2 regions of the Pseudoalteromonas sp. S2721 genome follow, and region 2 is predicted to be linked to the other one. Evidence: predicted binding sites of a transcription regulator. Region 2 holds the regulator's gene; the other holds the start of a gene.
The links. The regulator NrdR, encoded in region 2, represses ribonucleotide reductase genes. The targets are predictions, from matches to a motif close to AAACACNANATNTNGTGTTT.
Positions count from the first base shown of each region.

Region 1: nrdA (class 1a ribonucleoside-diphosphate reductase subunit alpha) is a predicted target of NrdR. The motif match lies at 8,491-8,510, and genes of this name have one in related genera.

Region 1 is NZ_PNCZ01000046.1:8,143-23,284, reverse strand. Features, by position in the region: gene rpsA (30S ribosomal protein S1) at 1-612, opposite strand, end outside; gene cmk ((d)CMP kinase) at 711-1,418, opposite strand; gene aroA (3-phosphoshikimate 1-carboxyvinyltransferase) at 1,523-2,803, opposite strand; gene serC (3-phosphoserine/phosphohydroxythreonine transaminase) at 2,806-3,894, opposite strand; gene gyrA (DNA topoisomerase (ATP-hydrolyzing) subunit A) at 3,964-6,660, opposite strand; gene ubiG (bifunctional 2-polyprenyl-6-hydroxyphenol methylase/3-demethylubiquinol 3-O-methyltransferase UbiG) at 6,837-7,547, shown strand; gene CWC02_RS16700 (HAD family hydrolase) at 7,547-8,221, shown strand; gene nrdA (class 1a ribonucleoside-diphosphate reductase subunit alpha) at 8,614-10,899, shown strand; gene nrdB (class Ia ribonucleoside-diphosphate reductase subunit beta) at 10,970-12,100, shown strand; gene yfaE (class I ribonucleotide reductase maintenance protein YfaE) at 12,100-12,372, shown strand; gene CWC02_RS16680 (YaeQ family protein) at 12,369-12,896, opposite strand; gene CWC02_RS16675 (TonB-dependent receptor) at 13,050-15,142, shown strand, end outside.
Region 2 is NZ_PNCZ01000002.1:2,020-17,161, reverse strand. Features, by position in the region: gene ribH (6,7-dimethyl-8-ribityllumazine synthase) at 1-290, opposite strand, end outside; gene ribBA (bifunctional 3,4-dihydroxy-2-butanone-4-phosphate synthase/GTP cyclohydrolase II) at 396-1,511, opposite strand; gene CWC02_RS00435 (riboflavin synthase) at 1,554-2,207, opposite strand; gene ribD (bifunctional diaminohydroxyphosphoribosylaminopyrimidine deaminase/5-amino-6-(5-phosphoribosylamino)uracil reductase RibD) at 2,212-3,351, opposite strand; gene nrdR (transcriptional regulator NrdR) at 3,354-3,803, opposite strand; gene glyA (serine hydroxymethyltransferase) at 3,910-5,166, opposite strand; gene CWC02_RS00415 (hypothetical protein) at 5,527-5,826, shown strand; gene thrC (threonine synthase) at 5,891-7,174, opposite strand; gene thrB (homoserine kinase) at 7,193-8,119, opposite strand; gene thrA (bifunctional aspartate kinase/homoserine dehydrogenase I) at 8,129-10,546, opposite strand; gene CWC02_RS00395 (response regulator) at 10,774-11,148, opposite strand; gene CWC02_RS00390 (sensor histidine kinase) at 11,387-13,150, shown strand; gene rdgC (recombination-associated protein RdgC) at 13,241-14,149, shown strand; gene CWC02_RS00380 (HDOD domain-containing protein) at 14,208-15,050, opposite strand.

The DNA.
Region 1 (15,142 bases), on a different contig from region 2:
GTCAGTAAGGTTCTTAACGATACCTTTAACTTCTTGACCTTCAACAAGGTTAGCAAGAAGCTCTTCACGCTCTTGTGAGTTCTCTGATTCGATAACTGCACGGCGAGAAACAACAACGTTGTTACGTTTTTGGTCAAGCTTGATTACTTTGAACTCAAGCTCTTTACCTTCAAGGTGAGTTGTGTCACGTACTGGACGAACATCAACAAGTGAACCAGGTAGGAAGGCACGGATTGAATCAACTTCAACAGTGAAACCGCCTTTAACTTTACCGTTGATTACACCAGTAACAGTCTCTTGCTCTTCACATGCTTTTTCTAAGCGGATCCACGCTTCGTGACGCTTCGCTTTCTCACGAGAAAGGATAGTTTCACCGAAACCGTCTTCGATTGCGTCTAAAGCAACATCTACTTCGTCGCCAACAGCAACTTCTAGTTCACCAGCAGCATTTTTGAATTGCTCAGCAGGGATTGCACTTTCAGATTTAAGACCAGCATCAACAAGTACGATGTTGTTCTCGATTGAGATAACAGTACCTTTAACGATAGAGCCTTGCTCTGCTTCAAAACCCTTAAGGCTTTCTTCAAATAACTGCGCAAAATTTTCTGACATTATACGTCTCTAAATAATTAAATAACCAATTAGCAACCATGCTGCATGGGGTTGTTAAAATAGCACTGGCTTCCTGCCGGCACCTTAATAAATTACTTTTAAGCTTTTGGAAGCTTACCTGCAAGTACTGCTTCGTCGAGTAAAGTTACTACTTTATCAAACACTTGCATTGCATTGAGCTCGCTTGTATCGAGCTCAATGGCGTCTTCTGCAGGAACAAGCGGCGCAACTTCACGCGTCATATCACGGTGATCGCGAGCTTTTATGTCCTCAAGTAGACCACTTAGTGTAACATCAAGACCGCGTTCGTTCAACTCAGCAAAGCGACGACGAGCGCGCTCTTCAGCTGATGCGGTTAAATAAATCTTCAATGGTGCATCTGGGAACACAACTGTGCCCATGTCACGACCATCGGCAATTAAGCCGCTCTCAGTACGAAACGCACGTTGACGACGTAATAATGCTTCTCTCACCCGTGGTAATGCAGCAATTTTTGATGCCGCAGCACCCACTTCTTCGTTACGAATTGTGGTTGTGACGTCTTCGCCTTCCAAGACAATTTTAGAAGTATGCGTTTGGCTATCGACCAAAAACTGTACATCTAAGTTTGCAGCTAGCGGAACTAGCGCATCTTCATTATCTAGTTCAATTTGATGATGAAGCGCTGCAAGTGACAGCACACGGTAAATCGCTCCACTGTCTAATACATCCCAACCTAATTTCTCGGCTAACAAGCGACAAACAGTTCCTTTACCTGAACCACTTGGGCCATCGATGGTGATTACGGGCATTGATAACGCCTGCATTTATAACCTCCTGCAATGCACACCAAAATAAAACCGCGATATTATACGCCAGTTCTAGAAATAGATCCGCATTTAGAATGTAACTTTTTATATTTTCTTCTGTTTTATTGACTTGAGACAGACTCTAGTACTTTGAAAAACGTTGGAAAAGTTTTGTATGTACACTTAGGATCGTTAATGGTTATCGGCTTTCCGCCAACGGCAACCATTGCAAAACACATGGCAATACGGTGATCGTTATAGGTATCAATCGCTACATCGTTAAAAGTGTCTGGTGGTGTAATTTCGATGAAATCTTCACCTTCAACCACTTCTGCGCCAACTTTACGAAGCTCTGTCGCCATGGCATATAAGCGATCTGTTTCTTTGACACGCCAGTTATAGATATTACGAATTGCTGTTTTACCTTTTGCAAAAAGCGCAACAGTAGCTAGTGTCATTGCCGCATCAGGGATTGCATTGGCATCAATATCAACCGCGTTTAGCTCGCCTTTACGAACCACCAGCTTTTCATCGTACCAATCAATTTTAGCGCCTACTTGCTCCATAACTTTGGCAAAACCAATATCACCTTGAACAGATGCTGCACCTACCCCGTTAATTTCAATTTCGCCACCAGCTATTGCAGCCGCCGCAACAAAATAAGAGGCGCTTGATGCATCACCTTCAACCATAATGCGCTCAAGTGCTTGATACTGCTGACAGCCTTTAACGTAAAATGTTTCGTAATTGTCATGGCTTACAGTAACGCCAAAGCGCCTCATTACATCTAGTGTAATATCAATGTATGGCTTTGATACTAGCGTGCCTTTAATGGTGATTTCTGTATCGCCATTAAATAATGGCGCTGCCATTAGTAACGCTGTTAAGAACTGGCTAGAAATGCTGCCATCAATTGCAACTTTACCACCGTTGATTTTGCCGCCTTTTATGGCCAGTGGTGGATAATCTTTATGCTTAAGGTATTCAACATCACCACCCAATGCTTGCAATGCATCTACCAAATGACCGATTGGGCGCTCTTCCATACGAGGCTCACCCACCAGCTGGTACTCGCCTTCGACAGCAGCTAAAACCGCTGTCAAAGGACGATAAGCAGTACCGGCATTACCTAAAAATAAAGGCTCACTTGGGGTTTTAAATTTACCTGCAACCCCCTCTACGGTAGCCACTGTTTTATCTTCATTAAGCGATACATTTACACCTAGAAGATTTAACGCACCTAGCATGTGACGAATGTCATCACTATCTAGTAGGTTTTCAACAACCGTTGTGCCCTCAGCAAGAGCAGCTAGTAACAAAATACGGTTTGATAAACTTTTTGAGCCTGGCAGTGTCACACTACCATTTACCTTTGCAATCGGTTCAAGACGAAGCTGTTCCATAATTAGCTGTTCTCCTTGGCGAATTTTTCCATAAAATTAACCAAGGCTTGAACACCTTCAAGTGGCATCGCATTATAAATGCTTGCGCGCATACCACCGACAATACGGTGACCTTCAAGGGCTAATAAGCCTGCTTCTTTTGATTCACTAATGAATTTATCATTCAGTGATTCGTCGTTTAGCCAAAACGGTACGTTCATACGCGAACGGCAATGTTTAGCAACTTTGTTGCTGTAAAAATCTGAGCTATCAATGTAGTTGTAAAGAAGTTCTGCTTTTGCGATGTTTTGTTCTTCCATCGCTTTAACGCCGCCGTTTGCTTCAAGCCATTCAAATACTTCAGCTGCTAAGTACCACGCAAATGTCGGTGGCGTGTTATACATGCTGCCTTGTTTTGCTTCTAATGCGTAATCAAGAATACCTGGCTTGGCAAGACCTTCACGCTCAAGAAGTGTTTTGCGAATAATAACAATCGATAAACCAGACGGGCCGATATTCTTTTGTGCGCCAGCGTAAATAAGATCAAACTGATTTACGTCAAACTCGCGCGATAAAATAGTCGATGACATATCAGCCACAATCGGTGCTGATGGGTGTGATGGTACGTCAAAAATTTCGATACCATCAACGGTTTCATTCGGACAATAGTGAATGTATGACGCATCAGCTGGTAATTCCCAGCTGCTTGCTGGTTTTATAGAGAACTGGCCATTTTGCTGCTCATCATCACGTACATTGATGCTTTCAACTGCAGTGAATTTTGCCGCTTCTGAAGTAGCCCCTTTAGACCACACACCGTTTTCACAGTACACAGCTGGCTTATCATCAAGGTGAAGGTTCAGTGGTACAGCACTGAATTGACCACGGCCACCGCCGTGCATAAATAACACTTCAAACTCATCGCTAATATTCATTAAACGACGCAGGCTTGCTTCACATTTAGTGGTAAGCGCTAAAAAGTCGCTGCTGCGATGGCTAATTTCCATCACAGAGACACCTAAACCTTGCCAATCTATAAATTCTTTTTGTGCTTTTTGCATAACTGCCGGCGGTAGCATTGCCGGTCCTGCACAAAAATTATACTTAGTCATTACTTTGCCTCATTCCAGTAATTATAGTGCGGATAAAAAAAGCGGCCGAAGCCGCTTTTTAAATCAATGTTATTCTGAAGGTGGGTTATCACCCGTTTCTTCAGTATTGGTATCGACTACTTCAACGGCCTCGCCTTCGATGGCTTCAAGCTCATCAACTTCGATTTCTTCGATACGTTGTAAACCAACTACTTGCTCTTCGTCAATAGTTCGTATCAAAATAACGCCTTGAGTATTACGACCAACCGTAGAAACCTCATTTACACGAGTACGTACTAAGGTACCGCGATTCGAGATAATCATGATTTCGTCGTTATCGTCAACTTGTACTGCACCAACCACAGCGCCATTACGCTCGCTTACTTTGATTGATACAACACCTTGTGTTGCACGGCTCTTCGATGGGTAATCTTCAAGTGCAGTACGCTTACCATAACCGTTTTCTGTCACAGTTAGGATTGCGCCATCTGACTTAGGTACGATTAACGACACAACGCGTTGGTCGTCAGCCATCTTAATACCACGAACACCTGTTGCTGTACGACCCATTGGACGTACACCTTTGAAGCGGATTTCTGGGTTACCGTTTTCGTCTAGAACTGGGTTACCGTTTTCATCAACAACTGCTGACTCTTCTGCTTCTTTAAAGCGAACAACTTTACCTGCATCAGTGAATAGCATGATTTCATTCGTGCCATCAGTGATATCAACACCAATTAGGCTATCGCCTTCATTTAGGTTAACAGCGATGATACCGCTCGCACGTTGACGGCTGTATGCTGTAAGTGGTGTTTTCTTGACTGTACCAAACGCAGTTGCCATGAAGATGTATTTATCTTCTTCGTACTCACGTACTGGTAAGATAGCAGTAATACGTTCATCAGCTTCAAGTGGTAATAAGTTAACAATTGGCTTACCACGCGCTGCACGGCTTGCTAATGGTAACTGATATACTTTCAACCAGTATAAGCGACCTGCTGTTGAGAAACATAAGATTGTATCGTGGGTATTTGCAACTAATAGACGTTCGATGAAGTCTTCATCTTTCATCTTCGTTGCTGACTTACCTTTACCACCACGACGCTGTGCTTCGTAATCCGATAATGGTTGATACTTAACGTAACCTTCGTGAGAAAGCGTTACAACAACGTCTTCTTCATTAATTAGGTCTTCAAGGCTAATATCGTGAGCTGCTGCACTGATTTCAGTACGACGTTCGTCACCATATTGCTCTTTAATTTCTACTAGCTCGTCGCGGATAACTTCCATTAAACGCTCTGGGCTTGAAAGAATGTGTAAAAGCTCAGCAATTAGATCAAGAAGTGTTTGATACTCGTCTAAGATCTTCTCATGCTCAAGACCTGTTAGTTTGTGTAAACGTAAGTCTAGAATTGCTTGTGCTTGTTGCTCAGATAAATAGTACTGACCGTCACGGATACCTAGATCAGCCGCTAACCAATCAGGACGTGCTACGTTATCTTCACCTGCTTTTTCAAGCATTGCTTTAACAGTGCCTAATTCCCAAGAACGTGCTGTTAGTGCCGCTTTTGCTTCAGCTGGTGTTGGTGACTTACGAATAAGCTCGATAATTGGGTCGATATTCGCAAGTGCAATCGCTAAGCCTTCAAGCGTGTGAGCACGGTCACGGGCTTTACGTAAATCGAATACAGTACGACGTGTAACAACTTCACGACGGTGTACGATAAACGCTTCAAGCATTTCTTTTAAGTTGAAACACTTAGGTTGGTTGTTATCAAGTGCAACCATGTTCATACCAAACACAGTTTGTAACTGAGTTTGTGCATATAGGTTGTTTAAGATTACTTCACCAACATCACCACGTTTGATTTCGATAACGATACGCATACCGTCTTTATCAGATTCGTCACGTAGTGCACTAATACCTTCAATCTTCTTATCTTTAACAAGCTCTGCGATCTTTTCGATTAGGCGTGCTTTGTTAACTTGATAAGGGATTTCGTGAACGATGATTGTTTCACGACCGGTTTTTTCGTCAACTTCGATTTCAGCGCGAGCACGGATATATACTTTACCACGACCGGTTAAGTACGCTTGCTCAATGCCTTTTTTACCATTGATAATCGCCGCAGTCGGGAAATCTGGACCTGGGATATATTCAATAAGGTCAGCAATTGACATATCAGGGTTTTGAATAAGCGCTAAACAACCATTGATAACTTCTGTTAAGTTATGAGGTGGAATGTTCGTCGCCATACCAACCGCGATACCCGAAGAACCATTTACTAATAAGTTAGGTACTTTTGTAGGTAATACGTCAGGAATTTGCTCAGTACCGTCGTAGTTAGGTACGTAATCAACCGTTTCTTTTTCTAAATCAGCTAATAATTCATGTGACATTTTCGCCATACGGACTTCCGTATAACGCATTGCTGCCGCAGAGTCACCGTCAACAGAACCAAAGTTACCTTGGCCGTCAACAAGCATGTAGCGTAATGAGAAAGGCTGCGCCATACGAACGATGGTGTCATATACCGCGCTGTCGCCATGTGGGTGGTACTTACCGATTACATCACCAACAACACGTGCTGATTTCTTGTAAGGTTTATTCCAATCATTATTGAGTTCGTTCATTGCAAATAGAACGCGGCGGTGAACTGGCTTTAAGCCGTCACGTACGTCTGGCAATGCACGTCCTACGATTACACTCATCGCGTAATCAAGGTAGGAGTTTTTTAATTCATCTTCAATATTGACTGGCAGAATTTCATTGGCGAGATCAGTCATTTGATTTCACATTCCTTCAGTATTGACTCATTAAGAGGCAAACCGCCGTCTTAAGAGCTTTAGTTATTATTTCCAGACCATGCTATCACAATTTATTTAGATTTACAGGCGCTAAATCTTTGCGATTTATTAATTTCCCCCTATATAATGGCCTCAGATTAACGAGGAAGTTTTTTATGACCGAGCATCAAAATGTAGATAATGCAGAAATTGCAAAGTTTGAAGCCATCGCAGAACGTTGGTGGGACCGCGACGGAGAGTTCAAACCCCTTCATGAAATAAATCCTCTACGTTTGGATTTTGTCGCTGATAAAGTAGGCGGCTTATTTGATAAGGAAACCTTAGATGTTGGCTGTGGTGGCGGCATCTTAAGTGAAAGTATGGCACGTATGGGCGCTAAAGTAACCGGTATCGATATGGGCCAAGAGCCACTTACCGTTGCTAAGTTACATAGTTTAGAAACAGGCGTACCTGTTGATTATATAAAAGTACCTGCAGAGCAATTCGCTGCTGAGCACCCTGCTCGCTTTGATGTAGTGACTTGTATGGAAATGCTTGAGCATGTTCCAGACCCTGCTTCTATTATTCGTGCTGTAGCAGAACTTGCTAAACCGGGCGCTGATGTGTTCTTTTCAACATTAAATAAAACACCAAAAGCCTACTTGTTTGCTATTGTCGGTGCTGAAAAGCTTTTAAAGATGGTGCCTGAAGGTACGCATGACCATAAAAAGTTTATCAAACCTGCGCAGCTTATTGCATGGGCAGAAGAAGCAGGATTAAAAGTACGCGCCAGTACCGGCCTTCACTATAACCCGTTTTCTAAGCAGTACAGCTTAAATGATGATGTAAGTGTTAATTACATCCTGCACTTTGAGAAACTAGCCTAATGAGTGGTGTGCAAACACCCTCTATCGATTTTGATGCGTTTATCTTTGATTTAGATGGCACACTACTCGATACCGCGGATGACTTAGGTGGTGCATTAAACCGCGTGTTAGCAGACTCCAATGTGGCGCCTGTTGCTGAGCATGTTTATCGCCCTGTTGCGTCTAACGGTGCAAATGCATTATTAGAAGTAGGGTTTGGGGATAAATGGCCCGAACTTGAACAACTCGCCTTGCGCCAGCAGCTTCTTGACTATTACGCCGAAGATATTGCTGTGCACAGTAAATGCTTCAACGGCATCGAACAGCTTTTAATTGCACTTGAGCAAAACAATATTAAGTGGGGCATTATGACTAATAAGCCCGGCTTTTTAACTGAGCCCTTAGTGCAAGCTATTCCCTCTTTGCGTGATGCAAAGGCAGTTGTGAGTGGCGATACATTAGCTGTGTCAAAACCATCACCGGATCCACTATTACACACTGCTGAGATCTTAGATGTTGATCCAAGCCGTTGTTTATATATCGGTGATGCTGAACGTGATATTCAAGCAGCAAAAGCAGCCAACATGTATAGCGCAACAGCGTTATGGGGTTATATACCCAGTGTAGACGCTGCACTTGGCTGGCAAGCGGATTTCAATTGGCAAACGCCGATTGATGGTTTCAACCATATATAGTGTTATTTGATAACTGAAACACCATATATTGTGATTTGATTTACTTTTGAGCATTCATTGATGATAAAAAAATCAGTCAAAATTTATTTTTCAAAACGGTAAATTTTCTGGATCTTTTGTTGATTTCTACAAATTTCGTCGTCTATGAATGTTCAAAGGTTAATGGTTACTAACACAATGCGCTTATCCAATAGTTATCCACAAATTGGGGCAATTCTATCCCTTGCAAAACAACTCAGACCACACTATCTTGTGATCTGCAATTTAAACAACACCAGATATTGTGGCTAAATGTTATTCAATTAGTTTATCTTGGTGTTGAATAATAATAATTACATTAAAGAATACCTTTGTCTTACAACTAAAATTTCCCAAGGAATACAGGCAAAACTATGAACCAACAGCTATCTGTAAGCAAACGTGACGGCCGTAAAGAGTCACTTGATCTAGATAAGATCCATCGCGTGATCGCTTGGGCCGCAGAAGGTCTAGAGAATGTGTCTGTCTCACAAGTTGAATTAAAATCACACATTCAATTTTATGACGGCATTCGTACCGATGACATTCATGAAACAATCATCAAAGCTGCAGCTGATCAGATCTCTAAAGATACGCCTGATTACCAATACCTCGCTGCTCGCTTAGCTGTATTCCATTTACGTAAAAAAGCATATGGTCAATTTGAGCCGCCGCGCTTATACGATCACATCACGAAATTAGTTGAAGACAAGCGTTATGATCAACACCTACTTGTTGATTATACCGAGCAAGAAATTGACGAGTTAGATGCTTACATTGATCACAACCGTGACTTAAACTTCAGCTACGCTGCTGTAAAGCAACTTGAAGGTAAGTATTTAGTTCAAAACCGTGTTACTGGTGAAATCTACGAAAGTGCACAGTTTTTATATATCTTAGTTGCTGCAAGCTTATTCTCTGATTATCCAAAAGAGACACGCCTTGATTACATCAAGCGTTTTTATGATGCAGTATCTACATTCAAAATTTCATTACCGACACCTATCATGGCTGGTGTTCGTACCCCTACACGCCAGTTCAGCTCATGTGTACTTATTGAATGTGGTGATAGCCTAGATTCTATTAATGCAACATCGTCTGCGATTGTTAAATATGTTTCGCAACGTGCAGGTATTGGTATTAATGCCGGTCGCATCCGTGCCCTTGGTAGCCCTATTCGTAACGGCGAAGCGTACCACACAGGTTGTATTCCGTTTTATAAGCACTTCCAAACAGCAGTTAAGAGCTGTTCACAAGGTGGTGTTCGTGGCGGCGCAGCAACACTGTTCTACCCACTTTGGCACTTAGAAGTTGAAAACCTACTTGTTCTTAAGAACAACCGTGGTGTTGATGATAACCGTGTACGTCACCTTGACTACGGTGTGCAATTCAATAAATTAATGTATAGCCGTTTAATCAAAGACGATTACATCACATTATTTAGCCCTTCAGATGTACCAGGTCTATACGATGCGTTCTTTGAAGATCAAGCAAAGTTTGATGAGCTATACATCAAATACGAGCAAGACGAGTCAATTCGTAAAAAACGTATTAAGGCGATTGAGTTATTCTCAATGTTTGCACAAGAGCGTGCGAGCACAGGTCGTATCTACTTGCAAAACGTTGACCACTGTAATACGCACAGCCCCTTCATCTCGACTGTGGCACCAATTCGTCAATCTAACTTATGTTTAGAAATTGCATTACCAACTAAGCCACTTAGCAATGTAATGGATGAAGAAGGTGAAATTGCACTTTGTACGCTGTCGGCGTTTAACTTAGGTGCAATTGAATCACTTGATGAATTAGAAGAGCTTGCTGAACTTGCAGTACGTGCCCTTGATAACTTACTTGATTTCCAAGACTACCCTGTTCCTGCGGCTAAAAACGCGACTATGGGTCGTCGTACGCTAGGTATTGGTGTTATTAACTACGCGTACTACTTAGCGAAAAATGGTAAGCGTTACTCAGATGGCAGCGCAAATGCCCTAACTCACAAGACATTTGAAGCAATTCAATATTACCTAATGAAAGCATCAAATGAGTTAGCGAAAGAACGTGGTGCGTGTCCTAAATTTAACGAGACAACGTATTCTCAAGGCATTATGCCAACAGATACTTACAAACGTGACCTAGATCAGTTCTGTGATGAGCCTCTTCACTTAGATTGGGATTCATTACGCGAGAGCATTAAAGAGCACGGTATGCGTAACTCAACGCTATCTGCCCTTATGCCTTCAGAGACATCATCGCAAATCTCTAACGCGACAAATGGTATCGAGCCACCACGTGGTCATATCAGCGTTAAAGCAAGTAAAGATGGTATCTTAAAGCAAGTAGTGCCAGATTATGAAAATCTGAAAGATAACTACGAGCTACTGTGGGATATTCCTTCAAACGATGGTTACCTACAGCTGGTTGGTATTATGCAAAAATTCGTTGACCAAACGATCTCTGCAAACACTAACTATGATCCATCTAAGTACGAAGGCGGTAAAGTACCTATGAAGGTGCTATTAAAAGACCTACTGACTGCGTATAAACTTGGTGTTAAAACCCTGTACTATCACAACACACGTGATGGTGCATCAGACTCTCAAGATGAGTTAACACCAGAGGTAGAAGATGACGGTTGTGCAGGCGGCGCTTGTAAAATCTAATTAAATTAATAACATAACAAAAGCGGGCTCATTAGCCCGCTTTGTCCTGACTGTTTTTTGAGAAATCACTATGTCATATACAACTTTTAGCCGAAATCATAATAACCAATTACAAGAACCGATGTTTTTCGGCCAAACGGTAAACGTGTCACGTTACGACCAACAAAAGTACCCTATCTTCGAAAAGCTAATCGAAAAGCAACTTTCGTTCTTTTGGCGTCCTGAAGAAGTTGATGTAAGTAAAGACCGTCTTGACTTCCAAGCGTTACCAGAACACGAAAAGCACATATTTTTAAGTAACTTAAAATATCAAACGCTTCTTGATAGTGTACAAGGCCGTTCACCTAACGTTGCGTTATTACCTATTGTGTCTATTCCTGAGTTAGAAACTTGGATTGAAACATGGGCGTTCAGTGAAACCATTCACAGCCGTTCATACACGCACATTATTCGTAACGTTACGCAATCTCCTGAACTTATCTTTGACGATATCGTAAGCAACGAGAAGATCAGTGAGCGTGCTGATGCGGTAACTAAGTACTACGATGATTTAATTAACATGATTTCTGTTTACAACCTATATGGTGAAGGTAAACATGTGATCAACGGTGAAGAAGTTAAAGTCAGCTTGTTTGACCTTAAAAAGCAACTTTACCTAGCAATGATGTCGGTTAACATCTTAGAAGCGATTCGTTTCTATGTAAGCTTTGCTTGTTCATTTGCTTTCGCTGAGCGTGAATTAATGGAAGGTAACGCAAAAATCATCAAGCTAATCGCCCGTGATGAAGCGCTACACTTATCTGGCACACAGCACATCTTGAACATTATGCAAGAAGGTAAAGACGACCCAGAAATGGCAATCGTTGCAGCACAATGTCGTGAAGAAGCAATTCAGATGTTTGTTGAAGCAGCAGAACAAGAAAAAGATTGGGCAGAATACCTGTTCAAGGATGGTTCTATGATTGGTCTTAACAAAGATATCTTATGCCAATACGTTGAATACATCACTAATGCACGTATGACTGCGGTAGGCCTACCTACACAGTTTGAAAGTAAGAGTAACCCTATTCCGTGGATCAACTCTTGGTTAGTATCAGACAACGTTCAAGTTGCCCCACAAGAAGCTGAAATCAGCTCTTACCTTGTTGGTCAAATTGACTCTCAAGTTGATGCATCTGACTTTGGTGACTTCGACCTGTAATGAGCTCAAACACCACTGCAGAGGTTATCCTTGCAGGAACAGACAGCCAGAATCTTGAATTTGATTCTGGCTGTTCATCTCTCCTTGAATGCCTAGAACAACACAAAATAGATGTCCCCTACCAATGCCGTGAAGGTTATTGTGGCGCATGCCGTGCAAAATTAGTCGAAGGTGATGTGAGCTACAATCAAGAGCCGCTTGCTTTTGTTAGAACTGGTGAAGTATTGCTGTGTTGTAGTAAACCCAATGGCAAGGTAAAAATTGAGCTTTAATGCCAAATAAGCTTACTCGTTTGGTAGAAATTTTCTTTATCTGACACACTCACCATTTGCTGATCAATCGTAACATCCCACTGCAGATTTTTAGTTAGATGACTCGCTAATTCCTCAATGAAGCTGTCATCAAACGCAATTAAATGGCCATTATTGATCAGATCCAACTGGTGCTCATTTTCTTTAAGCCAGTCGTTGTTTAAGGTTGTCACGACCCACAGTTCATCAACCCGCTTCGCGATTTTATTAAGCTGCACAATATCCGGTTGGTCAACAGCAAGCCATGTTTGATAGTGGTCATCAAGCGCTTTTATTGACACATCTGGTTCAGCATGACTGAACCTTGCATTCAATATGGCTGTTTCTTTGTGTGAAAATAAGCAATAACTTAAAAGCTTGAGTACAAAGTGTTGATAGCTTTCACGACGGTCACAAGCAGTGGTAAACACCTCTTTGTGATTACGATGCTCTCTTAAATCAGCAATAGTAAAATTTGCTTTGAATACCCTATTTTTATCAGACATAAGATTCAGCCATCTCAGTGTAACAGTCTAAGTATAGTGTATGGTGATAAAATCGCGACTTCAGGTAAAGTTATAGTATAACGTTATTGCGATTAATATTTTCAGCGTTATAATATAACGCAACACTCAACAACAAACTTAGAAGTAGTAATGATGAAACAAGTTTCAATTCTTTCTAGTGCTGTTGCCGCTGCGCTGTTTTCTCAATCAACAATGGCTGCTGTGATCACAGGTCAAGTATTAGATAAAAACCAACAACCTATCAGCAATGCTGAAATACATGTACACGGCAAATCACAAAGCGTTGTGACTGACAAACAAGGTCAGTTTAAAATTGATGTAGACAATAAAGGTCAGCTTCACATCAGTAAAAACAATTTCATCGATAAGCGTATTGCTATTAATGGCGAAGACCAAAATGTTGTGGTTACGCTTACACCAACCTCAGTTGAAACGGTTGTTGTTTATGCATCAGCGCTTCATAAAAATAGTCTTGAAATGATTTCGCCTGTGAATGTTTTAGCCGGTGATGAGTTAAAAGACAAAGCAAAACCGACATTAGGCGAAACACTAAAAGGTTTACCGGGCGTTAATGCTAGCTACTTTGGCCCAGTTTCATCAAGCCCAATTATTCGTGGTTTAGATGGTCCGCGTGTGAAGATCACCCAAAATGGCCTTGATAGCAGTGATGCATCTCGTATAGGCCCTGACCACGCAACATCAAATGACAGCCTAGCAGCAGAGCAAATCGAAGTACTTCGCGGCCCTGCTACTCTACTTTATGGCTCTGGCGCTATCGGTGGTGTGGTGAACGTTGTTGATAACCGTATTCCTACCGATAACATCGAGTCTTTAACCGGTGCTGCTCAATATACACACGATACAGTATCTAATACCAACACCTATGCTGCAAAACTTGAAACCGGTAACGATGGTTTCAACTTCCATTTTGACGGTACTAAGCGCAAAGGTCACGATTACGACACACCGAACTTTGAGCTTCCTGAGGAACATGAAGAGCACGAGGAGCATGAAGGTGAAGAGCATGAAGAACACGATACAGCTAACAGCGTAGAAAACACCTTTATCGATAGCCAAACAGTTAACTTTGGTACTAGTTACGTGGGCGATCACCTAACGCTAGGTGTGTCATTCGGCCGCATCGAAACAGATTACGGTATTCCTGCTCATGAGCATCATCATCATGAAGAAGAGGAAGATCATGACGAACATGAAGGTGAAGAAGAGCACGAAGAATCAGTATTTGCACAGCTAGAGCAAGACCGCTGGCAAGGCTACATGAGCTATGCACTTCATGATAACTGGATTGAAAATATCTCACTACGCGTTGGCTACACAGACTACAAACACGCTGAAATCGAAGATGGTGCAGTGGGCACCGTGTTTACAAACAAAACAACCGAAGCACGTGCAACCGTTGAGCACAAGTTAGGCCTTTGGCACGGTATGGCTGGTTATCACTACACTGAGTCTGACTATGATGCAGATGGTGAAGAAGCCTTTACGCCAGCAAGTGTCACTAAAACAAACGCGTTATTCGTTCTTGAAGAGCGCCAGTTTGGTGATGTGACCATTGAGCTAGGTGCACGCCTTGAAGATTATCAAATCGATTCTGCTGTAAGCATGGCTGAGCATCATCATGATCACGATCACGATCATGAAGAGGAAGAAGAGCACCATGACGAAGAAGAAGCTGAAATAATTAACTACAGTGAAGATTTCACAAATCTAGGCTTATCTGCAGGTGCAATTTGGCAATATCAAGAAGGCCAAAGTGTTGCTCTGAGTGTATCACGTTCAGAACGTGCGCCGCTAAGTGCTGAATTACTTTCAAACGGTATTCATATCGCAACAGGTACTTATGAGCTAGGCCTTGGTTATCATATTGAAGATGGCGAAATTCATTTTGAGCCAGAAGATATCAAGCAAGAAACTGCAACTAACTTTGATTTAAGTTTCCGTCGTTTTATTGGTGACTTTGGTTACACAGTTAACTTCTTCTATAACGACATTGAAAACTACTACTACCAGCAAAATACCGGTTTAGTTTTTGATGAAGAGCATGGCTTAGAATCAGCAGCTGATGCAGATGAAGATGCAATGGCGGTTTACCAATTCACAAGTAAAGATGCGAAATTATACGGTATTGAATTTGACGTACATTATCAAGTGACGCCAAGTGCGTTAGTTAAAGTGTTTGGTGATTCAACAACGGCTAAGCTAAA
Region 2 (15,142 bases):
GATTCGCCAGCGACTAAATCAAAGTGTGGCGTACCACCTCTGATCACGACACCTAGAGCGATGATTGCATCGTGTTCTTTCTTTGCTGCAACGCGTTTCGCTGCTAAAGGTAATTCAACGGCACCTGGTACGTAAACAACAGTAATGTCGTCTTCAGAAACACCACCAGTGCGCTTAAGCTCATCAACAGCACCTGCTAATAGGCTGCTACCAATAAAGTCATTAAAGCGAGAAATGACAATGGCAAATTTTTTGCCCGGTGCGTATTTGTTACCTTCAATAATTTTCATTTAATAACCCTAAAAAATAAGTTTAAGCGGTTGCGATTGCGCAAAAATTACGGCGCATAATACCACAAAAATATAAAAGTAGCCTAGTAAATCTATTTTCCCAAATTAAGAGCGAGGCTCAACATAGTCAACCACTTCTAAGTGGAAACCAGATAGCGCGTGGTACTTCTTAGGACGGCTCATTAAGCGCATCTTTTCAATACCTAAATCAGCCAAAATTTGCGAACCAACACCCACAGTACGCGAGGTACCTTGGAATTTACGATGACTGACATTTTCGCCCGCATCTTCAGCGGCAAAGGCTTTAACGGTTGCTTCTAAATCTTCAGTTGATTCTTGTTTACCTAAAATAACCAGCACGCCGTTATGCTCAGCGATATAAGCCATAGCATCTGATAAGCCCCAGCTACGATCAGCACTTCTATCTGATAATAGAATATCGTTAAAGGTGCTTTGTAAGTGAACTCGTACTAACGTTGGCTCATCTTTCGATACTTCACCTTTTTGTAAAACATAGTGAAGCTGACCATCAATTGTGTCTTTGTAGGTCACTAAATCAAACTCACCATGATCCGTTGGTAGTTTACATTTAGCAACACGCTCAATGGTGGTTTCGTTTAGGTTTCGGTATTCGATTAAATCTGCAATAGTGCCAATCTTTAAGTCATGCTCTTTAGCAAATACTTCAAGATCTGGGCGACGGGCCATAGTGCCATCTGCATTTAGAATTTCAACAATCACAGATGAAGGTTCAAGACCTGCTAAACGTGCTAAATCACAACCCGCTTCAGTATGACCAGCACGTGTTAACACGCCACCAGGCTGCGCCATAATTGGGAAAATATGCCCTGGCTGTACGATATCGCTCGGTACGGCACCTTTAGCGATTGCGGCTTGTACGGTACGTGCGCGGTCGGCTGCTGAAATACCTGTAGTTACGCCTTTCGCCGCTTCAATCGACATAGTGAAGTTAGTTGAAAAAGCTGCACCATTATTTTTAACCATCAGTGGTAATTCTAACTGCTGACAACGCTCTTGTGTCATTGTTAAACAAATTAAACCACGGCCGTGTGTTGCCATAAAGTTGATGGCATCAGCACTGATATGTTCTGCCGCGATAATTAAATCGCCTTCATTTTCTCGGTCTTCATCGTCCATTAAAATAACCATTTTACCGGCTTTAATGTCATCGATAATTTCTTGCGCGCTGTGTAAATTCATAATGTGCCCATGAGAGTATGATTAATAGTGACGTATCTTTGCTTACTTAATAAAGCCAGCTTGTGCGAGCAAGCTCATTGATATGTCTGAACGGGAAGGTTGTTCAGCCCCTTTAATTAGGCGCTCTAAATAGCGAGCAATCTGGTCAACTTCTAAGTTCACCTGAGTACCCACCTGAAATTCTGCAATCGTTGTTTGCTCAGCAGTATGCGGAACAATCGTTAGCTTAAAGCGATTTTGTTCAACCTCGTTGACGGTTAGGCTAATGCCATCAATACACACCGAGCCTTTGTACGGAATGTACTTCATTAAATCATTGTCAGTACTTAACCAATACTCAGTTGCACGAGCATTAGGACTAATACTTTCGACAGTCGCAATACCATCAACATGGCCTGACACTAAGTGCCCACCTAGGCGAGAAACCGGTTGCATAGCTTTTTCGAGGTTAACTGTTTGCCCTTTTTTATAATGTGCAAACCCAGTTAAGCTAATTGTTTCGTTTGATAAGTCAGCACTAAAACCATCGCTATGTTTAGCGACAACCGTTAAACACACACCATTGGTGGCAATACTGTCACCGAGCTTGACGTCTTCCATATCCAAATTAGCGCTTTGAATACGAATAGCTAGATCACCTTGTTTTTGTGATAGTTCAACGATTTTACCTGTTGCTTCAATAATTCCAGTAAACATAGTGCTACTCTTTATTTTCAATTTTTGTGGCTTGCTTTGCTTTTGTCGCTGTTAAGCGAATATCGTCGCCAATCATCACTGTATCAGTAAAGGTCAGTTCAGTGATATCACTCATCATGGTGACTTCTGCAAAGTTTAGTAAGCTTTTGCCCATATCACCTATTAACTTAGGGGCAATATAAACAATGTATTCGTCAATTAAATCTTGCTCGGCAAACACCCCTGCAAGGGTTGCTCCCGCTTCGAGCCAAATATGATTAAATTGCAGTTCAGCAAGACGCTTTAAAACCGCCGATAAATCAACTTTATTGTTAACTGCTGGCACCACTTCGTGTTTAACAAAGTGAGGCCACTTGGTGTGATTATCAAGCGAAGTGGTAAAAATTATTACCGGGCTCTCGATGCTGAATAACGCAAGCTCAGGCGTTAACCTGTTTTGTGAGTCAATAATGATTCGGGTTGGTTGGCGCAAAGGCAACGAGGTTGGCATGGTAAATGGCAACTCATCAACACGGACATTAAGTTTTGCATTATCAGTAATAACGGTGTCTGCACCGGTTAAGATAGCGCAGCTTTGCGCACGAAATGCTTGCACATCTTGGCGCGCTTGAGGGCCTGTTATCCATTTACTTTGACCGTTATTTAGCGCAGTTTTACCATCTAAACTACACGCCATTTTACAGGTTACATATGGCAACCCAGTTTCCATACGCTTTAAAAAGCCTTTGTTTAAGTCGCGCGCTTGTTGCTCAAGTAAGCCAGATGCCACACTAATACCAGCGTCAGCTAAAATCTGCAGGCCGCGACCACTTACCGCAGGGTTTGGGTCAACCATAGCAGCAATCACCTTGCTTACACCCGCAGCTTTTAAACCTTCGGCACAAGGCGGAGTGCGTCCATAATGACTACAAGGCTCTAAAGTGACATAGGCAGTGGCGCCCTTTGCTTTATCGCCAGCTACAGCCAACGCATTCACTTCAGCATGGCCCTGCCCTGCGATTTGATGAAACCCTTCGCCGACTATTTCGTCATCTTTAACCAGTACACAGCCAACATTCGGGTTTGGCGTGGTAGTAAAACGGCCGTGTTTAGCAAGCTCAATGGCACGCGCCATATAAACAGTATCAAGTTCTGTAAACGACATGATTAATCACCTAAACGAGCGATTTCTTCTCCAAACTCGCGAATGTCTTCAAATGAACGATAAACCGACGCAAAGCGCACATAGGCTACTTTGTCGAGTTTTTTCAGCGACTCCATGATGCATTCGCCAATTAAGTGGCTAGAGATTTCACGCTCACCGGTAGCACGAAGTTGAGATTTAATGATGTTAACGACTTCGTCGACCTGCTCAGTGCTCACTGGGCGTTTCTCTAAAGCGCGATGCAAGCCATTCAGTAACTTGTCTTCGTTAAATGGTTCGCGGCTACCGTCTTGCTTGATGACTCTTGGCATCACAAGTTCAGCGCCTTCAAAGGTGGTAAAGCGCTCATGGCATTCGTTACATTCACGTCGACGTCTCACTTGGTGACCACCGCCAACAAGTCGAGAATCAATTACTTTAGTATCTTTTGCGGTGCAAAAAGGGCAATGCATAGGGTTCTAGTTCCGTTTATAAAAAACAAAAAGGCCGCTTAGTAAGCGGCCTTTATGATAGCAAAAAACAACGCTATTGTTATCTTAATTACGGTTTAACCAGTAATTAAGCGTAAACTGGTAATTTTTTACAGATAGCTTTAACTTTCTCTTTTACTTCTGCTTGTACTGACTCATCGTTGATGTTGTCTAGTACGTCACAGATCCAGCCAGCAAGCTCTTTTGACTCAGCTTCTTTGAAACCACGGCGAGTAATAGCCGGAGAACCAATACGAAGACCAGACGTTACGAACGGTGAACGTGGGTCGTTTGGTACTGAGTTTTTATTTACAGTGATGTTAGCGTTACCTAGAGCAGCGTCAGCATCTTTACCTGTGATATCTTTATCGATTAGGTCTAGAAGGAATAAGTGGTTGTCTGTTTTACCAGAAACAACTTTGTAGCCACGCTCTTGCAGTACTTCAACCATAGCTTGAGCGTTCTTAACAACTTGTGCTTGGTACGCTTTGAATTCTGGTTGTAAAGCTTCTTTGAAAGCAACCGCTTTAGCAGCGATGATGTGGCATAAAGGACCACCTTGACCGCCAGGGAAAACGGCGCTGTTTAGCTTTTTGTAGATCTCTTCATCACCACATGCAGAAACGATTAGACCGCCACGAGGACCCGCTAATGTTTTGTGAGTTGTTGTTGTAACAACGTGTGCGTGAGGGATTGGACTTGGGTATACACCCGCTGCGATAAGACCAGCAACGTGAGCCATATCTACGAATAAGTATGCGCCAACTTTATCAGCGATTTCACGGAATTTAGCCCAGTCAACAACGCCTGAGTATGCAGAGAAACCAGCGATGATCATTTTTGGCTTGTGCTCTAATGCAAGCGCTTCAACTTGAGCATAATCAATTTCACCTGTTTCGTCGTTTAGGCCGTATTGAATTGCATTGTACGTTTTACCAGAAAAGTTAACGTGTGAACCGTGAGTTAAGTGACCACCATGAGCTAAGCTCATACCCAGTACTGTATCGTGCGGCTGAAGAAGTGCTTGGAAAACAGCTGCGTTTGCTTGTGAGCCCGCATGCGGTTGAACGTTAGCGTAATCTGTGCCGAATAATTCGTTTGCACGGTCAATTGCTAATTGCTCAACAACATCAACATGCTCACAACCGCCATAGTAACGTTTGCCTGGATAACCTTCAGCGTATTTGTTGGTAAGCTGAGAACCCTGCGCTTCAAGTACGCGTGGGCTACAATAGTTTTCAGACGCGATCAGTTCGATGTGCTCTTCTTGACGAGCCGTCTCTTTAGTGATGGCTGCAAATAACTCTGGATCGAAATCCGAAATATTCATGCTACGTTCTAACATGGGGTCTCCTAAGGCAACGTGTATGGTGTTTTTTGAAGGCTGTATTGTACGCTTAAAACGCACTTTTGCCTATCTTGTAAAGATGAACATATTTAAACAGGGATTGAATTTATTTCACAGTGTTTTAATAATGATATTTTTTTATTGATACATAATAAAAATTTATAGATTTAAAATATTCCATAGATATTTAAAATGTTATTTCAACGAAAAACCGCCCGATTAAATTGCGTTTTTATAGGGACAAACTAAGCTTATAGGACTAGTCAATATCAAGGATGGTATAAGTACATGTTAGCTAAACCAATATACGAATTCGTCCCCTACGGATACTTTTTTCTTGGCATAAGCTGTATCGCATTGGCAAATAATTATGTACCAACTCTCATAGGTGTAATCTTATTTTTATTAGGTGCTAATATTTGGCGGATGCGTTCAGAAGCCAGAAGAACCGATCATTCAAGCCAGCGTGTTAAACAAAAAAAACGTCGCTATTACTATGAATTTAAACCCTTTATCATTTTTATTTCGGCTTTCACCTTGATGCAATGGACGCACAGTGAACTCGTCTCGATGATCAGTATTTTGCTGTGTATTTCGGCCGGGGTCATTCTTATCATGCGGGTTTTAAACCGACATAGTCACTCGTTACTTCATTAAAGGCTTCATTAAAAGACTGCATTAAAAAGAGCGGCTTAGCCGCTCTTTATACCTTTATTAAGCACTAAGCTAATTTATTTAACAGCTCAGTTCGAAGCAATTGATAATCAAACTTAATATCTTCAGCCAAACAGTCATTTGCTAGCGCATCAGCAAGCGGTTTTGGCATAGGTAGTTCGATGTCTAAAATTTGCTCTACGCTGTCTTTAAATTTAGCTGGGTGTGCAGTCGCTAAAAAGATACCTGCACTGCCATCAGCTAGATTTTCTTTCAAGCCCTGATAAGCAATTGCAGTATGAGGCTCTGCGATGTAACCTGTTTGATGAATTTTTTTCATCACTTCTTTTGTTTCTTCTTCACCAACACAGCTTGAATAAAAGTCATTATAACTAAACCATTCGTTATCCAACATAAACTGAACACGCGGCCAGTTATTCGGCTTACTTACATCCATCGCGTTCGATAGTGACTCAAGCGTATCATTCGGTGCCCACTCTTTATTTTGTAAGAAACGTGGCACCGTGTCGTTTTGGTTAGTTGTAGCGCTTAATTTCGCTACTGGCATACCAAGCACAGCACCGATCATCGCGGCACACACATTACCAAAGTTACCACTTGGGACTGAGATATGCGCTTTACTACGCTGCTCTTTTGGTAATTGAGCAATCGCTTCAAAGTAATAGCAAACCTGTGCAACTAAACGACTGATGTTGATTGAGTTAGCAGAGTTTAGACCTAGCTTTTGTTTCACTTCATCATCTAAAAACGCCTGTTTTACCATGCTTTGGCAATCATCAAAGCTACCATCAACCGCATAGCAGTGAATGTTGTTGCCTAACGTTGTGAATAGCTTTTGCTGCGCTAATGAAATTTTACCTTTCGGGTATAAGATCACGACATCGATATTTGGCTTATTATAAAATGCATGGGCAACTGCAGCCCCTGTATCGCCTGATGTAGCCGTTAAAATCGTGACTTTTTCACCCTGATTAAATTGCGCAAGACACTCAGCCATAAAACGGCCACCAAAGTCTTTAAACGCAAGCGTTGGGCCATGAAATAATTCAAGGCAATAAATATCTTTTTCTACTTCAACTAATTTCACATCAAAGTTAAACGCATTTTGCACCATCTGTGCAACGGTATCGGCAGGAAGCTCGTCACCAATCAGGTGCGATAAAATCTTACTGCTACGGCTCACAAAGTCTAAATCAAGTAACTTATCAATGTCTTGAATTGGTGTAAGGCTATTAGGGAAGAATACACCTTGATTACGCCCTAAACCCGTTTTTACCGCTTCAACAAACGACACCTGTTGTGTTTCATCTTTTAAATTATGTAATTGCATGTTTATTCCTTAAATTCTTTAAAGCTGTCGTGTGCCAAGCTGATCAAGTTGGCAGATGTGGCAGAAGCCCTGCTCATTGATGTAATTATCATTCAGCCAAGCTGCACACTGCTTAGCAGCTTCCAGGCTCTTACACACGGTAAATAATGTTGGGCCAGCACCAGAAATACTGACAATCTCTGCACCAAGCTCTGGCAAGGCACTCTTTGCTTCGGCAAAGCCTTGAATGAGCGGTGCGCGATGTGGCTCAGCGATTTCATCACTCATAATGGAAAGCGCTGCGTCAAAGCGACCTGTAAGCAATAAGCTGCTAAATGCAGAAAGTCGCTGTGCGAACTCAACACTGTCGTGCATTGATAATTGCGTTGGCAAGACCGAACGCGCTTTTGCGGTATTCAGTGAAAATCCCGGAAAAGCCGCTACGTAATACCATTGATTATCAACAGGTAACGAAATTGACTTGTTCGGAATGAGTTCACCAGTTAATTGCAAGCCACCTAAATAACAGGGTGTGATGTTATCGTAATGACGACCGCCACTAACAATGGCTTCAAAATCAGCCATCAACTCGATAAGTTGCTCTTGAGATAAGTTGGTTTCAGCGAACTTATCAAGGGCTGCAAACGCAGCCACCACAGAACAGGCACTCGAACCTAAACCTGAACCAATTGGTAGGTTCTTTTTAAGCTCAAGTTTTACCGCTGGCATAGTCGGTGCAACGTGTTCTTTAAAATGAATTAAACATTGATAAGCCAAGTTTTCTTCAGCATTAGCAGGCAGTTTGTGGGCATAGTCGCCAGAGCAGACAAAAGTATCTTGCTCAGCGGCACTCACCTCTACAACATCGCCTAATAAGGTGCCATCGATTGGTGCTAGCGCAGCACCTAACGCATCAAAGCCTACAGCAAAATTCCCGATTGAAGCGGGTGCATATACACGGATCATGACCAGCTCCTAACGTGTTAACGTTTTTAAAATGTCGGCAAATACACCTGCAGCCGTTACTTCAGCACCTGCGCCATAACCACGAATAACAAACGGACGAGGTTGATAATATTGACTTAAGATGGCCAGTGCATTTTCACCGTCACGGATATCATAAAGAGCATGGTTACTATCTACGGCTTCAATGCCTACTTTACATTGACCGTTTTCAATAGTACCCACATAACGAAGTACTTTACCTTCGCTTGCAGCACTTTGTATACGGTCGTTAAACTGTGCATCAAGTGATGGTAGTTTTGCCATGAAATCTGCTACAGAATCACCTTCTGCAAACCCTTTTGGTAAAACAGATTCAACTTCGATATCGCTTAGTTCTAACTCAAGACCCGATTCACGAGCAATGATCAGTAGTTTTCGAGCAACATCAGTGCCTGATAAATCATCACGCGGATCTGGTTCTGTAAAACCACTTTCTTTTGCTTTTAACGTGGCTTCGCTAAGTGATAAACCATCTTGTAGCGCACCAAACATATACGATAATGAACCCGACAAGATACCGCTGAACTTAATAAGCTCATCACCGGCACCAAAGAGTGATTTCAGGTTATCAAGTACTGGTAAGCCTGCACCTACGTTTGTTTCGTATAAAAACTTACGATTATTCTTCTGTGTCGCTGCAACTAAATCTTGGTAGTAAGCATACGAGCTAGTATTGGCCTTTTTGTTTGCCGCAACAACGTGGAAACCGGCATTCAAGAAATCAACATATTGCCCAGCAAGCTTATCGGCTGAGCTACAATCTACGATCACAGGGTTAATTAAATGGTTTTGTTTAACAAATTGCTCGACCAAATTTAAATCAAATGCCTGCTCTGACACGGCTAATTTGTCTTGCCAACCATCAAAAGCAATGCCTTCGCTATCTAGATAAAGCTGCCTTGAATTAGCAACACCGTACAAGTTCAGTTTAATATTACGTTTTTCAAGCCATGCTTGTTGACGCTTTAACTGCTGGATAAGTTCTTGACCTACTAAGCCACAGCCAAGTAAAAACACATCGATTGAAGGAATGTGAGTAAAGAAGTTCTCATGGCACACTTTCACTGCGTCGTTGCATAGTTCACCATCGATAACCGCTGAAATAGCACTCTCAGTCGAGTCTTGTGCAATAGCAACAATGTTAACCTGCGCTTGAGCTAATGAAGCAAAGAACTTAGCTGCTAAGCCTTTGTGCGCACGCATGTTATCACCAACTAGGGTTACAATCGCAAGGTTACGCTGTACTTGAACTGGTTCGATTAAACCGGCTTGTGATTCTAATTCGAAAGCAGTTTGTAATGCTTCTAGAGCAAGTGATAGGTCGCTCTCATGCACACAGAAACTGATACTAAATTCACACGAAGATTGTGTGATTAGTACAATTGACACATTGTCATGCGCCAATGCATTAAATACTTTTGATGCCATACCCACTTTGCCTTTCATACCTGGGCCAGACACCGTTAACATAGCGAGGTTTTGTAAACTTGATAGCGCTTTAACAGGCTCGTTCGACACACTGTCGTTACTGATCACTGAACCTTCAGCACGTGGGTTATGAGTATTTTTGATCTCGCACGGCACACCTGCTTTAGCACAAGGTAAAATCGTTTTCGGGTGCAATACTTTCGCACCAAAGTAAGACAGCTCCATTGCTTCTTTATAAGATAACGAATCAACCTTAGATGCTTTTTTGATATAACGCGGGTCAGCATTGTAAACACCGTCAACATCAGTCCAGATCTGGCATACATCAGCTTCTAAACATGCCGCAGCTATTGCTGCTGAGTAATCTGAACCATTGCGACCAAGTGTTGTTAGTTCTCCCTGCTCATTGGCAGCAGTGAAACCCGGCATGATATAAATAGTGCTCGGTGCTGCTTTTAATGCAGCTTGAAAACGTAACTTACTTGCGGCCAAGTCAGCTTCAGCATCAATGTAGCCACCTACAGATGCAATACAGTCTGTTGCTTCTAAATAACGAGCATTACTTTCTTTAAGCATACACTCCATCAAGGCAACACTAACGCGCTCACCAAAACTAATTGCATAAGCACGTACTTGGTCTGGGCAACACTTCAAAAGTGCAACACCATCCAGTTTATTCTTAAGTTCGTTTAAATCAGGCCAATTCACTACCTGACCAAAGTCAGCTTCAACAGCAGCTTTTAATTGTTCACAGCGCGCAACCAATGCTTGCCATAACTCTCTAAAATCTTGCCCCTGCTCTGCAGCGCTTGCTAATGCAACTAATGAATCTGTCATGCCACCTGGTGCTGACAGCACTAACAGCATTTCATCGCGTAATTCTTCTTTGACTAACTGAGCTACCTGTTGCAAACATGCGTAGTCGGCCAAGGACGACCCACCAAATTTTAATACTCGCATTATTTATGTTTCCTCATTCCATAAACGAAAAAGGCCTGTGTTCTAGTGAACACAGGCCTATAAATTTGTTGCACCGACCTATGCCACTATCCCGTAAGGATGATGGTTGTAATAATAATGGTCGTTGCGTGATTAAATGTTTTCATAGCCTTTAGACTGCCTTAAATGTAGCCAAGCTGTCAACCCTTAAAGAAAAGATAAATTATGCACTTTTGTTATACAAAAGATTAATGAATACCAAATTTATGCAAAGTTGCTTTCAGTCGAACAATATCTATCGGCTTATCGATGAAATCAATGGCTCCCAAACTAGCTACTTTTTGCTTCATTTGCGCTTGAATATCAGCTGAAATAACTATAACAAAGCACTCTATTTTCTCTGCTTTGATCGTTTCAAGTACAGCAACACCATCTAGCTCTGGCATAGTTAAATCCAAACACAATAGATCAAAGTTTTGCTCGCGTAGTAAAGCAAGTGCTTCTCGACCATTGGTTGCTTGTTGAATATCAGCACTTAAACAGTTACCTAAGCACCGAACTACTTGTTTGCGAGCTATACTTGAATCATCACAAACCAGTATTGAAAAATTAGGGTTATTCATGAATATAAAAATCTTCGCTGTAGCAAATACAACATCTAAAAAGGCTAAAGTAAAAGACGAGCGAAATTTATAACACACTTTTATTGGTGCAGTAAGGTTAAGTTTTTTTAAAAAATAGTAACAATTTATAAATACTCCAGTAAAAAAGGATTTATTTATTTATTTTTAACCGTTTATTAGCTAACTTTAGAACTAATTGAATGTATTACAAATGTAACCAAGGAGCTATGGGTATTCTATGTTACAGAAAAGCCTATCAAAAGAATTGTTAACAAATGTGCTCTCGGTCTACTTCTTACTCACTTTTGTAGTGACCTGTGGGCAGGTTATTGCTGAATATGTAAACACTAAAGATTACATTCGTGACGAATTAACCACTTTACAAAAAACATTTAGCCGTAGTTTAACCCGTGCAATTTGGGAACTTAACGATAAACAAACCATCACAACAGCTGAAGGCTTACTCGCAATTCCTATGATCGAAGGCATTATTGTGCGCGATGATAGTGGCGAGGTACTCTCACAATTAGGTCGCTCATTAGATATTCACGAGCTATATAGCCAGCAGTTAGTGCAAGAAGAAGCGATAATTGAAGATACACCATCCGGTTTATTCGGCTATACATTTCCGCTTATTTTTGAGTTTTCGGGTAAAACAACTCAAGTAGGCGATGTAACCTTATTCTCAAGCCGAGAAGTGGTATTTAGCCGCATCATGATCTCTATTTATTTTCTAATCGGTAACGCAATGATCAAAACCACCTTTTTGATCATACTTTTCTTACTAGCATTTAGAAAACGCTTAACTGAACCACTTGCGCAATTTACAGAACAAATTGAAGATCTTGAACTAAACGATTTAGAAGGCCGCCATATCGAGATCCACACAACTGAACACAACGAATTAAAAGTAATGGAAGAATCTTTTAACCGTTTAATAGATAAAGTTGTTCTCTACCGAGAAGAGCTGGAACATACTCAGAAAGAGCTTGTACTTAGTAATGAAAAACTCGACCAACATAATTTACAGTTAGAGCAAGAAGTCGCGCGCAAAACATCTAACCTTAGCCAAGCGATGATGGATTTGCAGCAACAGAAATATGAATTAGAAAAACAAAAGCTAACACTGACTGAAGAGATAGACCTTCGTAAACAAACTGAACAAGAACTCATAACCAAGCAAACTGAGTTACAGCGCTATGTTGATGAGTTGAACTTAGCACAGGAGCGCCTAGTCGGCTCCGAGAAAATGGCTGCTTTAGGCGGCTTAGTTGCAGGTATTACCCATGATGTAAATACACCAATCGGGATTGGTGTGACTGCGACTTCATTTTTACAAGAACGTTTAGATCAGATTGAAGCGGCATACAAAGAAAAAACCCTATCACCAAAAGCGCTTGAAGAGTTTATTAATGACGCCAAGCAAAGCACTAGCTTACTTACTAGTAATTTAGACCGTGCATCAGAGTTGGTTGCAAGTTTCAAACAAATTGCAGTCGATCAAGCCAGTGAAGCAGTACGTACTATTAATTTCAAAGAGTATTTAGGTGAAGTGATCCGCTCTTTACATCCAAAACTAAAGAAAACATCTCATCATATCAATTTAGATTGCCCTGAAGATTTAACACTCAACCTGCCAGCAGGCGCTATTAGCCAAATTTTTACAAACTTGATCATGAACGCACTTATTCATGGCTTTGAAGGTATTGAAAGTGGCATCATAGATATCATAATTAAAGACGAAGAAGATGAAGTCGTTATCGACTTTAAAGATAATGGTAATGGTGTATCCGAACATCAGCTAGAAAAACTGTTTGACCCGTTCTTCACAACCAAGCGTGATCAGGGTGGCAGTGGGTTAGGTACTCATATCACTTTAAACTTAGTGAAGCAAACCCTTGGCGGTGATATAGAAGTAACAAGCGAAGTTGGAAAAGGCTTGCATTACCATATTAGTTTCCCAAAAAACATGCCTAAACCGCTCTCAATGTTTAACTCATAAGCAATTCGTACTGATGGCGAAATGATTCATTTCGGCATCAGTTTTTTATTGTTATGATTGGGCAAATTTATTGAAAGGATTAGCCTAATTATGTGGTTTAGTAACCTTATCTGTTACCGTTTTAAACAAGACGTTTCATACTCTCAAGAAGACTTCGACAAAGCCCTAGAACAAGATCTGTTCCGCTCATGTACAGGCCAAGAGCTTTCAACATTTGGTTGGACAAAAGCCTTTGGTAAGCATGGTCAAACTCTATCTCACTTCTCTCAAGACAGCATTTTAGTATGCGCTAAGCGTGAAGAAAAAGTACTGCCTGCGGCCGTTATCAACGAATTGGTTGCAGAGAAAGTTGAGCAAATCGAAGCGGAAGAAAACCGTCCGGTAAAGAAAAAAGAAAAAGACGAACTAAAAGAAAATATTCTGCACACTTTACTGCCTCAAGCATTTAAAAAGTCGAGCCTACAGTTTGCGTTTATTGACCAAAAGAATGGCTGGGTTGTCGTTAACAGCGCAAGCTTTAATAAAGCAGAAGAGCTTTTAGCCCTACTTCGTAAATCACTTGGCACGCTACCTGTCGTACCTGCATTTGCTAATTATGATTTAGATGTATTTTTAACAGATTGGTTAACTAATTTCAGCACTCCTGAAGGCTTCTCTATCGGTAACGATGCAGAGCTTGAAGAAGCCGATGACAGTGGTGCTCAGGTTAAATTGAAAGGCCATGACTTATCATGTGACGAAGTAAAGTCACACCTAGAAAATGGTAAGCGCGTAACTAAACTGGCTCTTGATTGGCAAGAACGCGTTAAGTTCATGCTACAAAACGATGGTTCGATTAAGCGTCTAAGCTATTCAGAAACATTAAAAGAAGAAAACGCCGACATTCCAAAAGAAGATATGGCGGTAAAACTTGATGCTGACTTCATCTTAGCGTCAGAAGAAATTAAACAGTTGCTAGAAGAGCTGACCCAAGGCTTAGGCGACGCTGAAGATTTATAAAATTAACCTAAATGTTAATTAACACAAAGCGCGACTTGGTCGCGCTTTGTGTTTTTAGCTATTCAGTAAAAATGGCTTTGACCTCATCAAGCATATCGTGATATTCGTCTTCATTAAATAACTCAAGCGATTCTATTACGCCTTTATCTACATATGTTTGCAATGCTGCCGATTTGTCAGAAACCTGCAAGATGCCTTCTAAAATCGCGCCAATACGAATAAAGTCAACATAGCATATATGCTCTGGACGATAGTTTGGATTTGCCCAGCTTTCAGCAACTTCGACGAACTCATCAGTAAAGCCCCAAGCACGCATAATTGCGCCACCTACTTTGCCTCCTAACTTTTGGATAGCGTGTGCCAAAAAACTTGGATTTGCAAAAACTTCAGGGTGCTTTTCAGCCTCAGTCAAAATTGGCAACACGCCTATGTTATAGACTAATGAAGCTAGCGTAATGGTATCTCGGTTCAGTGATGTTTGCTTATTTCGACGTAAGAAAAAGTCCATTAGAGTAATTGAGTGACATGCAACTTTAAGGGTTTTTTGCCATGCTTTATCCATATACCCTTTTATCAGCTCATTATGCGATACAAACAATTGCTCCATCGCCATTGCGGTGGCAATATTTTTGATTTGACGTAGACCAATTCGTGTGACGGCTTGATGAAGATTGGTGACTTTAACTGAGCGCCCCATAAATGCACTGTTGGCCACTTTAATCATTCGTGCCGATAACGCTGGATCATGGGAGATAACATCTGCCATATCCATCAAGTTTACTTCTGGGTTATCTGCTGCTTGCCTCACTTTTACTGCAACTTCAGGTAATGTCGGTAACACTAAAGTGTCATTATTTATTCTGTCGACCAATATGGTCAGTAATGCATTCTCTGTTGACATATGCGTGCCATCCTCTTGGGTTAGTTTGCCAAAATAAAGACAAACTAATGACTGACATTATTAGATTAGTTCTTGTTTTAGTATTGTCTAAC